Regions from separate parts of the Shewanella sp. KJ2020 genome, predicted to be linked through region 2. Evidence: predicted binding sites of a transcription regulator. Region 2 holds the regulator's gene; each other region holds the start of a gene.
The links. The regulator sigma-54, encoded in region 2, starts transcription at its own class of promoters, with help from an activator protein. The targets are predictions, from matches to a motif close to GTTGGCACGNNNNTNGNNT.
Positions count from the first base shown of each region.

Region 1: the regulator sigma-54 is predicted to act here: its motif matches at 1,564-1,582, upstream of MJO46_RS18140 (YggN family protein).
Region 3: the regulator sigma-54 is predicted to act here: its motif matches at 1,868-1,886, upstream of MJO46_RS09785 (TorF family putative porin).
Region 4: the regulator sigma-54 is predicted to act here: its motif matches at 2,145-2,163, upstream of MJO46_RS18715 (flagellar hook-length control protein FliK).

Region 1 is NZ_JAKUKD010000032.1:53,782-56,962, forward strand. Features, by position in the region: gene trmB (tRNA (guanosine(46)-N7)-methyltransferase TrmB) at 1-165, shown strand, start outside; gene MJO46_RS18130 (YggL family protein) at 216-542, shown strand; gene glsB (glutaminase B) at 542-1,456, shown strand; gene MJO46_RS18140 (YggN family protein) at 1,637-2,458, shown strand; gene MJO46_RS18145 (LysR family transcriptional regulator) at 2,842-3,181, shown strand, end outside.
Region 2 is NZ_JAKUKD010000014.1:15,315-18,495, forward strand. Features, by position in the region: gene lptB (LPS export ABC transporter ATP-binding protein) at 1-339, shown strand, start outside; gene MJO46_RS08755 (RNA polymerase factor sigma-54) at 447-1,922, shown strand; gene hpf (ribosome hibernation promoting factor) at 1,951-2,238, shown strand; gene ptsN (PTS IIA-like nitrogen regulatory protein PtsN) at 2,241-2,684, shown strand; gene rapZ (RNase adapter RapZ) at 2,681-3,181, shown strand, end outside.
Region 3 is NZ_JAKUKD010000015.1:168,998-172,178, reverse strand. Features, by position in the region: gene rimK (30S ribosomal protein S6--L-glutamate ligase) at 93-998, shown strand; gene MJO46_RS09785 (TorF family putative porin) at 1,082-1,774, opposite strand; gene MJO46_RS09780 (HU family DNA-binding protein) at 2,070-2,342, opposite strand; gene MJO46_RS09775 (response regulator) at 2,489-3,181, opposite strand, start outside.
Region 4 is NZ_JAKUKD010000032.1:173,589-176,769, reverse strand. Features, by position in the region: gene fliL (flagellar basal body-associated protein FliL) at 1-124, opposite strand, end outside; gene MJO46_RS18715 (flagellar hook-length control protein FliK) at 212-2,053, opposite strand; gene fliJ (flagellar export protein FliJ) at 2,466-2,915, opposite strand; gene fliI (flagellar protein export ATPase FliI) at 2,927-3,181, opposite strand, start outside.

The sequences.
Region 1 (3,181 bases), on a different contig from region 2:
GAGCACATGCTCGAGGTAATGAATGCGGCGCCCGGTTATAAAAACCAATCGAGTGACGGCACCGTTGTGCCACGTCCTGATCACCGTCCACTGACAAAGTTTGAAGCCCGCGGCCATAGATTGGGTCACGGTGTATGGGATCTGATGTTTGAGCATATTGCTTAATCTCGAACTCAATTTTTAGCTAATTTTTTAACACAACGGGGAAAATCACTATGGCAACTAATCGTAGCCGTCGTTTACGTAAGAAAATGCGCGTCGATGAATTCCAAGAGTTAGGTTTTGATATGACTTGGACTTTTGATGCATCAGTATCTGAAGCCGATATCGATGCAACTGTGGATAAGTTTATCGATGAAGTGATCGAAGCCCGCAAATTAGGTTTCCACGGCGGTGGTCATATCGAATGGGAAGGTATTATCGCCACTCAAAGCATTGGCAAATGTACCGAAGAAGATATTGCTGCAGTTAAGGCATTCTGGGCGAAGCAAAAAGTGTCTCAGGTTGAAGTTAGCGAACTGTACGATATTTGGTGGAGTTAATGCCCGAGTTGGCATTACTTGAGGAAGTGGTCGACAAAGTTCGACCCTTGCTCGGCCAAGGAAAGGTTGCAAATTATATCCCCGCATTGGCCAGCGTTGATGCTGGTAAATTAGGCATTGCCGTCACGACTGTTGACGGTGAAACCTTAGGTGCGGGCGATTACCTTGAGCCGTTTTCGATTCAAAGTATCTCTAAAGTTTTCAGCTTAACCTTAGCCTTAAACTTATATGAAGAGGCCGAAATCTGGAGCCGTGTTGGCAAAGAACCTTCGGGCCATTCATTCAACTCTTTAGTACAAGTCGAATTAGAACGTGGCAAGCCGCGCAACCCCTTTATCAATGCTGGCGCGTTAGTGATTGCTGACTTATTGCAGAGCCGTTTAGGTGCACCTAAACACAGAATGCTTGAGTTAGTCAGGCAACTCAGCCAAAACGATAAAGTGTGTTTCGATAAACAGGTGGCAGATTCAGAATATCAGCATAGTGCGCGCAATGCGGCTATCGCTTATTTAATGAAGTCATTTGGTAATTTTCAGGGTGATGTTGATACTGTGCTGCGCACTTATTTTCATTACTGCGCCTTAAAGATGAATTGTGCAGACTTGTCTAAGGCCATGTTGTATTTGGCCAATCGCGGCAAAACTATGGACGGTACTGAGCTGATTTCTCAAGTGCAAACTCGGCAGCTTAATGCCCTGTTGGCAACCTCTGGCCTATACGATGGTGCGGGTGAATTTGCTTATCGTGTCGGTATGCCGGGTAAAAGCGGCGTTGGTGGCGGGATTATTGCGGTTATCCCTGGCGAGTTATCCATATGTGTCTGGTCTCCTGAACTCGATAATCAAGGTAACTCCCTTGCGGGTACTGCTATGCTCGAGCATCTAAGCCAGCGTCTTGGTCGATCTATTTTCTAGTTTTACCTCTTGTTTTAATTAGCACTAGTAGGCTAAAAGTTAGTGAATTTCACTACTGACTTTTTAGTGCAAATTTAATAAGCATTTCATTATCAATACTTTAAATAGTTGGCATGTCTTCTGCAGTTCATCTTTCAGTTGTTAAATTTTATCGATCTTCATATCAAAGGATGACCAAAAATGAAAATAAATAAACTGATGATGGGTTTAGCTGTGTCGGGGATGATTTTCACTGTATCTGCTTTACAACTCGCCGAAGCGAAAACTGAGCTAGATACCGATGATCGCTGTGACGTGTCTTTAAATTATGATGTGAAGATTGAACCTAAAAAATTAGTTATGAGCGAGAAGGGCACTGAGAAGTATCGCATCGAAGCCGATAGGTTATTTGTAGAAGGCAAACAAGTCGATTTAACCGATAAGCAAAAAAAGTTAGTGACTCAATATGCCGATGAAGTATCGGCTCAAGTGCCAGAAGTGATTGAACTTGTGAATGAGGCTGTTGCTCTTGCTTCCCAAGCTGTGAGCATGGCCTTAACTCCTCTAATGGGTGATGCGGCCGGTGCCAAATTTGATGAAATGATGGCAGGTGTGCAAAAACGGGTTGATTCAGTGGCCTACAAGCATGGCGATAGTTTCTACTTAGGTGCAACGGAAGACTCGATGCAGAGTACATTTAACGATGAATTCGAGCAGGAAATGGAGCAAATTGTTCAGAATTCAGTTGGCACTATTATGATGACCATAGGTGGCCAAATTATGTCCGGCGACGGTGAGAACTTTGAAGCCAAGATGGATGCCTTCTCCAAAAAAATGGATAACCTAGGCCAAGATATAGAGCAACAAATTGAGGCGCAATCTAAGGGAATAGAAGAAAAAGCCGACCGTTTGTGCGGCCGATTTGAAGAGCTGTTAGTGCTTGAAAACCAATTGCGCAAGGAAGTGCCAGAATTAGCCTCCTACGCCTTGACACAAAATGCATCCGGTGAGTTACGTCAATGACAGTTTTGTGAGTGACCATTCACTTTAGGTCCCGACTTTGAAACCCAAGGCCCTAGTTACGTAAATCGTACTAGGGCTTTGACGTTATAGGGGAATATTTGAATTGATATGAGCTATACGCTGGCGCTTGCGGCTATTTAGCATGGAATGTTACAGTCTAAAGACTAATGTTTGATATACTCTTAAAATATAATGAAAAGCTGGCAATTCAGTCAGATAAAATACTCTACTTCAGCGGACTTTTTCGGTCTAAACCTCTGCAATAAACACATTTTTCCATGGGATGTTGATGCAAAGATTGAGTATGCAACTGTTTTATGCTGCATTCCTATGTTATACCGAAAGTTAATATCATTGTCGTAAACTGCTTAAGGCGACTTTCAATGTTAGAACTGTTAGAACCTATTGCGATTTTTACTCATGTGGCCAGAGCTGGTAGTTTTAGCGCCGCCGCAAGAAGGCTTGGGATCTCTAAGTCTAAGGTCAGTACGCAGGTAGCCGATCTTGAACATAGACTCGGTGTTCAATTAATCCAACGTACCACTCGAAGCTTAAGTCTGACTGAAGCTGGACACTTGTTATATCTGCAAGGGGAAGAGCTACTGCGTGATGCGGAGCAGGCTATTGCAAGTGTTCACAATTTGAACGATGCCACACGTGGCGTGCTAAAAGTGGGTATATCCCAGTCTTTTGGTGCTATGCATATTATTCCAGCCTTACCAT
Region 2 (3,181 bases):
ATTCGCGATAGCCAGGGCATGTCCTTATCGGGCGGCGAACGTCGCCGCGTCGAAATTGCCCGCGCATTAGCCGCCAACCCTAAGTTTATTTTGCTCGATGAACCCTTTGCCGGCGTAGACCCTATTTCAGTTATCGATATTAAAAAAATTATCGAGCAACTTAAGAGCCGTGGGCTGGGTGTCTTGATCACCGACCACAATGTGCGCGAAACATTAGATGTATGTGAACATGCCTATATCGTGAGTCACGGAAACCTGATCGCCGAAGGCACACCCGCAGAGATCTTAGACAATCAGCAAGTTAGGGCTGTGTACTTAGGTGAACAATTCAGGCTATAGTTACTGAAATGGAGCCAATGACCATTAAATTTAACATCATCCGGCTCCCTTCATAATGATAACAAGCGACCTCATTCTAAAATAATAACCTAGGGATCAGCGGTAACATGAAAGCGTCACTCCAGCTCAAACTGGGTCAACAGTTAACTATGACGCCACAATTACAGCAGGCCATTCGTCTGTTGCAACTGTCGTCATTAGAACTGCAGCAAGAGATCCAGCAAGCCTTAGACTCTAATCCCCTTCTCGAGCTGGAAGAGGAACAATTTGACGCACCTAGCGAACGCAACCAGACCCTAGCCGATACCGATTTCAGCGAGTCCAGCACTCTGCCGCCCGAACAGGATAGCTCCACGGTCGACACGGCGGAATCTTTGACTAAAGAATCTATGCCGGACGAACTCCCCATGGATACCACTTGGGATGAAGTCTTTACCGCTTCACCGAACTCGGGTCCAGGTGGCAGTCGTGAAGACGATATGCCCTTCCAAGGTGAAACCAGCGAAGGCCTATACGAACATTTAGAATGGCAAAAGAACCTCACGCCCTTTTCTGAAACCGATTTAGCGATCGCCACCGCCATTATTGATGCCATCGACGATCAAGGTTATCTCACCCAAAGCACCGAAGATATTCTCGAAGCCATGGGCAATCCAGAAATTGAACTAGATGAAGTAGAGGCCGTGCTTAAACGCATTCAACACTTCGACCCCGTTGGCGTGGCCGCGAGGGATTTAAGCGAATGTCTGCTTATCCAGCTATCCCATTTTTCGCCCGATACACCGCATCTCGAAAATGCCCGCATGTTGATCAGAGATCATTTAGATCTGATCGCCGCCCGTGATTTTAGACTGTTAATGCGTAAGACAAGACTCAAAGAAGATGAATTAAGGGACGGCATTGCCCTGATCCAGACGCTCAACCCTCGTCCGGGTTTATTGATCACCCCAGTGGATGAAGAATATGTCATCCCCGATGTGTCAGTATCAAAGAAAAATGGCCGTTGGGTGGTGGAGCTAAACCCAGACTGCATGCCAAAAATCAATGTCAATCAGCAATATGCAGCTATGGCACGCAGCACTAAGAGCCAAGCCGATAGCCAGTTTATCCGCGGCCATCTGCAAGAGGCTAAATGGTTTATCAAGAGCTTAGAGAGCCGTAACGAGACCCTGCTCAAGGTGGCGAACTGTATCGTCCAATATCAGCAAGGTTTCTTCGAATACGGTGAAGAAGCGATGAAGCCAATGGTACTCAATGATATTGCCGAAGCCGTTGAAATGCATGAGTCCACCATTTCTCGGGTGACCACCCAAAAATACATGCATACCCCTAAGGGACTTTTTGAACTAAAATACTTCTTCTCAAGCCATGTCGGGACTGACGATGGCGGCGAGTGCTCATCCACCGCAATCAGGGCCTTCATCAAGAAACTGGTTGCCGCGGAAAACCAGAAAAAACCATTAAGCGACAGCAAGATGGCACAACTTCTGGCAGAACAGGGGATAAACGTAGCCCGCAGAACCATTGCGAAGTATCGAGAAGCTATGCTTATTCCCCCTTCTAATCAGCGTAAAAGTTTATAGCCTACAGTGGATATCGGAGGACGTTTCTATGCAAATAAACCTAAGTGGACACCATATAGAGATTACTGAATCGTTACGGGCATATGTAGAGGAAAAGTTTTCAAAACTTGAACGTCATTTCGAACAGATCAATAATGTGCACGTTGTGCTCAATGTTGAGAAAATGCAACAAATTGCCGAAGCGAGAATTAACCTCACCGGTGGTGAAGTTTTTGCAACTTCAGAGCATGCAGACATGTATGCTGCCATAGACGTCCTGATAGACAAACTTGACCGTCAGGTTATTAAACACAAAGAGAAGTTAACAAAACACTAACCATGGAACTTTGTACCATACTGCGGCCGGAGTGCACTACCTGCGCCACTCCGGGCAGTAAGAAAAAGGTACTGGAACTCATCAGTGACTTAGCCGCTGCCCAGTACCCTACCCTCTCATCTCAAGAGATATTCGAAAGCCTTGTGGCGCGCGAAAAGATGGGGAGCACAGGTATAGGTAACGGTATCGCCATTCCACATGGTCGATTAACCGATATAACACAACCCATTGCGATACTCGTAAAATGTGAGGAGCCGATAGCCTTCGATGCTATCGATAAGCAACCTGTCGATATTTTATTTGCATTGCTCGTACCTGCGGATCAATGTCAGCAGCATTTAAGCACTTTGTCCTGTATGGCCGAAAAGCTCAGCGACAAACAAGTATTGAAACAATTGCGCAAGACGCATGATGAAACGGAACTCTATCAGGTAATCACTGGATGAAACTGGTCATAGTGTCAGGGCGCTCGGGCTCAGGCAAATCTGTCGCACTAAGAGTGCTTGAAGATCTCGGCTACTATTGTGTTGATAATCTCCCCTTGCCTTTGATTGGCAGCCTGCTTGAACAGCTCAAGGGCAGTAACGATCTCGTCGCCATCAGTGTCGACGTGCGTAACCTGCCTGAGCAAGATAAAGTGCTGGTTAAACAGCTTGCCAATCTTCCCGAGGGCACGGAGCTAACCAGCTTCTTCCTCAATTCTAGCGATAAGATACTGCTTAAACGCTATAGCGAGACCCGCCGCTTACATCCTTTATCTAAGAGCCGTGTTTCACTGCAAGAAGCCATTAAGCTTGAAGGCAAACTGCTCGAACCCCTATCGCAGCAAATGGATCACTACATAGATACATCGAACTTGAATATCTATGAGTTAAGCGATCAGGTCAGGCAGATTTTGCTCGGCAGTGTCGATAAGGAATTAGTGATCAACTTCGAGTCCTTT
Region 3 (3,181 bases), on a different contig from region 2:
ACTGAGCAATAGACAAATATCTGCCCTCCCTTCTCTGGTGTGTTTTTTACCTCAGAATTCCCATTCACAGTGCTTAATTTGGTCAGTTCGTAATGAAAATAGGTATCTTATCTCAGTATCCCCAGTTGTATTCGACACAACGTCTTGTCGCCGCCTGTGAGGCGCGTGGCCATGAAGCGGTCGTGATCAATACCTTAAACTGTTATATGAATATCAATTCCATTAAACCCAGCATTCATTATGAGGGGGAGGAGTTGGTGGGGTTTGATGCGATTATTCCGCGGATCCATGCGAGTGTGACTTTTTACGGCTGTGCGGTTGTGCGTCAATTCGAAATGATGGGCGTATTTGTGGCCAATGACTCGATTTCGATAGCCCGATCCCGTGATAAGTTAAGGGCATTGCAGTTGCTTTCTCGTAAAGGGATTGGTATGCCAATTACGGGGTTTGCGAATAAACCTAACGATATTCCAGACCTTATTAATATGGTCGGTGGCGCCCCTTTAGTGATTAAGCTGCTTGAGGGAACACAAGGTATTGGCGTGGTGTTAGCCGAGACGAAAACGGCTGCCGAGAGCGTTATCGAGGCATTTTTAGGGCTAAAGGCCAATATATTGGTCCAAGAATATATTAAAGAATCCAATGGCAGCGATATCCGTTGTTTTGTGGTGGGCGATAAAGTGGTTGCCTCAATGAAGCGCCAAGGTCCCGAGGGCGATTTTCGCTCAAACCTGCATTTGGGGGGCTGTGGTGAAAAAATCAAAATTACCCCAGAAGAACGTAAAATGGCGGTCGCCGCCGTTAAGGCGATGGGACTGGTTGTCGCTGGGGTGGATATACTGCGCTCCCATCGTGGTCCATTGATCCTTGAGGTTAATTCTGCTCCTGGTATTGAGGGCATTGAACAAACAACGGGGATTTCAGTCACCGAGCCTATTGTTGAATATATTGAGAAAATGGTGGCAGCACGTAAATCGAATCGTCCGATTATTGCTTAGCCTTGAATTTAAAATATTAGGCTTGAATTTAAAGACAAAACGCCACTTAAAGTGGCGTTTTTACGGGGGCTGCAGAATGGCTGTTAAAGGTCAAAGCTGTAGGAGTAACCTAAGGTAATTTTAGCGTCATCTTGGGTTAAATCTGTATCTGACACCATAAAAGAGACTGTGCCCATACTCGTATCTGCGCTGAGTGTTACATTGTAGTCAGCATAGTTTTCCTCACCAAACCAAGCTTCTACAACGTCACCGCTTGAGTAACCATAATGCACAGATAAGTTGAGTTTCTCTGTCAGCGGCACAGAAACGGTTGCGGCAAGGTAGCTTAAATCTTTATTGTCTAAAGGGTCTGCGGCTACATCGTCACCGGCATTGACGACCTGTGAATAGCTCACCTCAAGCCATTTCCATGTGATTGCCCCATGGAGTTCACCAAAGTCGATACTGCCTTCGGCGTCGGGATAAGCATAGTAGAGGTAACCTAGGTCATAGCTGATGTCCTCGGTAATGCTGCCACCATAGCCCGCATAGAGATCCAGCTCGTAACTGGTATCGTCACCAAAGTCTACATTCGATGCCCAAGTGCCCGCATAGAATCCAGAATCGTGGCTGTAGTCGATACCACCTTGGATAGCGACGGCGTCGTTAGTTTGGGTAACGCCACGCCATAGGTAGTTTGAAGTACCACCAATATTGCCCGACACGGCCGCAAAGGCATTTGATGTCAGCAACAGCCCCGTCGATAATGCCAAAACGCTGTACAGTGATTTTTTCATGTTCATCCCCTCGATTGACTTATTTATCGATTCACTCATGTCCCCATTTGGGGTGGTGACATTGGTGCATCTTGGTTTTTTCTGAAGAGGGAATTGCTAATCACATGCCATTATTTCAATCTTTTAAAAAACAGTTAGTTATAATTTTCTGTGTTAATAATTTGTTTAAATGTGCTAGAAAATAGAGCAGTGACGCACTGTTGTTGTGCAAAAAACAGCCTTTATAGATTTGATTTTAAGCAAAAAAAACGCCCCACAATGGAGGCGTTTTATCGAAATTTAGCTTAGCTGTGACTTAGTTTACGCTATCACGCAGAGTCTTACCGGCTTTAAACTTAGGCACAGTTGCCTCGGCAATTTGGATTTCTTTACCTGTTTGTGGGTTACGTCCCGTACGTGCTGCACGAGTCGTAGTTTCGAAAGAGCCAAATCCGACGATGGAAATTTTGTCACCGTTTTTCATTGATTCGGTAATAGCCGCTTCGAAAGATTTTAATGCGCGCGCTGCTTCAACTTTAGTTAGATCGGCATTTTCGGCAATCTTGGCGATAAGTTCAGTTTTATTCATCTTTGTTGTCTCTTCTTTCCATAGATTTATTAAGTAAGCGTGCCTAACATGCCATAAGGTTTAACCATTGGAAAGTCTTTTGCTGCAAGCTTTCCCAATCAAAGTGGCAGAATTGGAGAATATTTGTGCGGTTCGTGACTTAGGTTTTATTCTTCCAATAGTTGATAAAGGAGTTGTTTAACTAATTTAGGTTCAAAGGGCTTATCGCACAGCGCATTTACGCCGGCCTGTGACACATTGCTTAAGTGGGTATCATTGGCTTCGGAGGAAACCATAAGAATCGGGATGTGGGATTGTTGGCTCTCATTACGAATAAATTGTGTTAACGCTAGCCCATCGACACTGGGCATATTGTAATCGGTGATCACAAGATCGAACATGTTATGTCGCATTAACTCAATCGCTTGGGCACCATCTTCGGCTTCGGTGATCAACTTAATCCCTAAATTGCCTATGGTACGTTTAATGACGTTTCTTGCCATCCGGCTATCATCGACCACTAAGACGCGCACATCGTGTACATCAAAATGACTTAAATCGAGTTCATCGTGGCTCAATAAATCGATAGTCGCATTGAGGGCTTTACCTAAGTGCTCGGCATTAAAGGGTTTAGGTAATATGGCGACCACACCCGATTGGCGAAATATTTCTAATTGCTCACGGCGACATTCGCTCGATACCAACATAAATTGAATGTCGCGGCAGTCGCTATTGTTGCGTAAATAACTGAGCAAGTCGTTGGCTGTGCCATCGTCAAAGTGCATGGCGCTGACGATCAAGTCCGGTTTATGCCGTGTAATCACCTCTTTTGAATCCGCAAGGTTGGCCGCGGTTTGGAT
Region 4 (3,181 bases), on a different contig from region 2:
AAAACCATAATGCACCGCCAATTAACAGGGCGGCAAACACACCTGCGCCAATGAAAATAAAAAGTTTTCTCTTACTTTTAGGGGCGTCGGTGTTTTCAAGTTCTAACGATTCTTCCTTAGCCATTACAGTACTCTTTAGGTTAGGCTTAAGCATTGTCTATATCGAGTGACAAAAATGTCACAACCATCTCTAACGCTATAGGTTACCTGCTTAAGCGTAATAATCTATACCTGAATTTAAACTAGTTGCTTGATTTAACCCTAAATCTAATTCTTCTGCCGAGAAATCATCCACATTCGCGCCCCCGGAGCCGCCACCTTCACCAAAACTGCCCTCACGGCGCTGGCCCTGATCTCCTTGGGATACATGACTATCGGCAAGTTGCATTCCCTGTTCCTGTAGTAATTCCCGTAAACGAGGGATGGCCTGTTCGATCACATCACGGGTTTGAGACTGGGTCACATGGAACTGAACTTGAGTCTGATCGCCATGCACTTGGATTTTCACTAGCATATGGCCTAACTCGGGTGGATCTAGACGAATTTCGGCATGTTGAATACCTTGACTCACCATAGTCACTAATTGCTGCTTCATCACGGGGGAGAAACGTTGGATCATCTCCTGCATCTGATTTTGAGTCTCAACACCCTGACGCAAAGAAAGCTGTACTTGCTGCGGATCTTGACGGTTAATCTGCACCTGCCCTGCAGTTGAAGCGAGTGTCGACAACGATTTAAACTCAGTAGGCTTAAGCTCTATTGTGGATGCCGTATCCTCTTCAGCCCTATTTAATAATGTAGTCTCTTGACGCGTATCAAGTGTGACCGCCAACTTAGCATCTTTGAGTATCAGCCCTGCCTTAACGTCAGCATTTGCGGTTACATCTTCGGCCTGCTCTCCATTACTCGGTTCTGTTCCTAAAATATTTAGCGGCGGAGTTGATACCTCTGCCGTCAGTGGTTTTATGCCGATGTCTTGGTTAACATTGCTTACACGATTATCCGCGGCAGCACTCGCATTCACAATAAACTGAGAAGATGAAGCAAGATCGCCACTAACTTGTGCGCCCGTCGAACTATTCAGTTTTGCTTCAACTGACGTCACATTAAATCTGTCGTCCTCTATGGGTAAGATACGAAAACCCTTTCCATCTAACCCTTTGTTTTTTAGTTTTGCTTCATCTAAGCCAGCATCTTGATTTATGATCCCCAGCCCTCTATTAGCGCTGGAATTTTCACCTTGAGTCGGTAAAGCATTCACACTCTGAGGCTTTTGAACTTGCAAATTGCCTTGGTTAGTCAGACCCGCGCTAGCCTCTTCAGCCATATCAGCCGCGCCTTGGGGTGTGCGACTTTGTTCTACAGCGTTTAACGCCGCAGCGCCAAACTCAGACGCTTTACCCAGCTGGGCAGATTGTCCTGCGACAGCGATTTCATCTGTCGACATTGCCACCGCTGAGGCGCCAGCATTTAAGAGGGATTTGTCACTCACATCTGCACCATCCTGAGTCGCAGGAGCGGCCTCGGATAACTTGAGTAATTCAGCGGAAAAGTCTGTTTTTGCTAAGTCGCCTTTAACTAAATCACTTTCACCATCGCCACTCGCAGCACTCATATCAGCGTCAATACCTGAGCCAGCATCTGAGTCAGCATCGGATGGATTTAAGTTGTCCCCAAGGAAACCCACCATAGTCACATAGCAAGCCGCCTCTATAACTTCGGCGTCAATATTTTGCTCGCCAGCCACAGCAAGCGGCAAGTTATCGCCCTGAGCTGCCGCTTTTTTCATTTCACTTGCCATGTCAATCTGGGCAAAAATTAAATTAATATCCTTGTCATCATCTGGCTGTGCATCATTTGCCGTCTCCACTTTGGTGGATGCAGCCCCCATTTCCGATGATGTGGAAGACTTAACCGCTTTGGAAGACGTCGAACTAACGGAGGCTAATGCTGCAGAAAAGTCTTCACTATTAGCATCTTGAGTTAATGTCTTGCTCGAACCCGCGCCATTTAGCCCAGGCTTTGCTAATAAAATATTCGTCATTTGTTGCATATTCGCTCTCCAATATCACCCCCTAGGAAAATAGAAATGCCAGGGTAATACGTCAATTTATGCTGCGGTTACAGTGAGATTAATGACAAGTAAGCAAATAGGGTGCCAATTAAGTGGTTATAAACAAAGAGGATGGGTATCACCTTAAGATGAGTCTGCTATAACACCAGTTCACTCACTGGCTATTTCGAATTGTAGTGCGCTGGCGTGTCTGTGATACCTGCAATGGAACAGAACTAAATAGTCGATTCCAATTGTAGATCACATTATAGGGCGAGCAGGGTATCGGTAAGCTGGCCCTCTGCGCGGTGGATGGCGTGGTGGAACCCTCAGAGAAGAGTTCATGGCGTGCCTGCGAGCGATATCCTGCGATGTAGCATAATTAGGATCCGTTATTTAGGGTTCAACATTTCTATTGCTGCTGTTTGCGGCGATAAAACTGTTGGGAGGCAAATTCGTCGGTCATTTTTTGTTCTTTTTTCAGTTCAAGTACTTGGCGCTTCTTCTCTTTATTATCTAGCAGCAACTCCACCGCCTTACGCTTTTTTTGCTTCTCTAGCCAATGCTGCTGACGAAAGTTTTTTTGCTTTTCGCCATCGGCGACAACGCGATTCTGCTGCGCGATGGCCTCATCAATCTGGCGAATAAAACGATGAAATTGATGATAATGGCTGGCACTGATGGCTTGCCCCTGCTGGGACTGCATCTGCTTCATATAATCTAAGCGATAGTTGTTTAGAGCCGCCAATTGATTCTGACGTTTTTGACATTCCAATTGTGCCGCTTTGAGCAATAATGCAGCTTGCTCTTCGGCATCCTTGGCCAATTTTAAGACGAGTAGTAAGGGATCAGCGTTCGCCATTTTGGCCTCGATTATTTACATTGAGCGGCAAGTTGCCCCAGCATGGCTTGGCTATCTGCAAAACTAAAGGCATCACGCATAGTTTGCCTTAGGAAGGCATTCATCGCCGGTTGCAGACGTACCGCATTATCGATCCGAGGATCGCTTCCCTGGGCATAGGCCCCGATAGAAATCAAATCCCGATTCTGCTGATAGAGTGAATAGGTTTGTTTGACACGCCGCATTGCTTCGAGATGTTCATTGGAGATAACCATAGGGGCAACCCG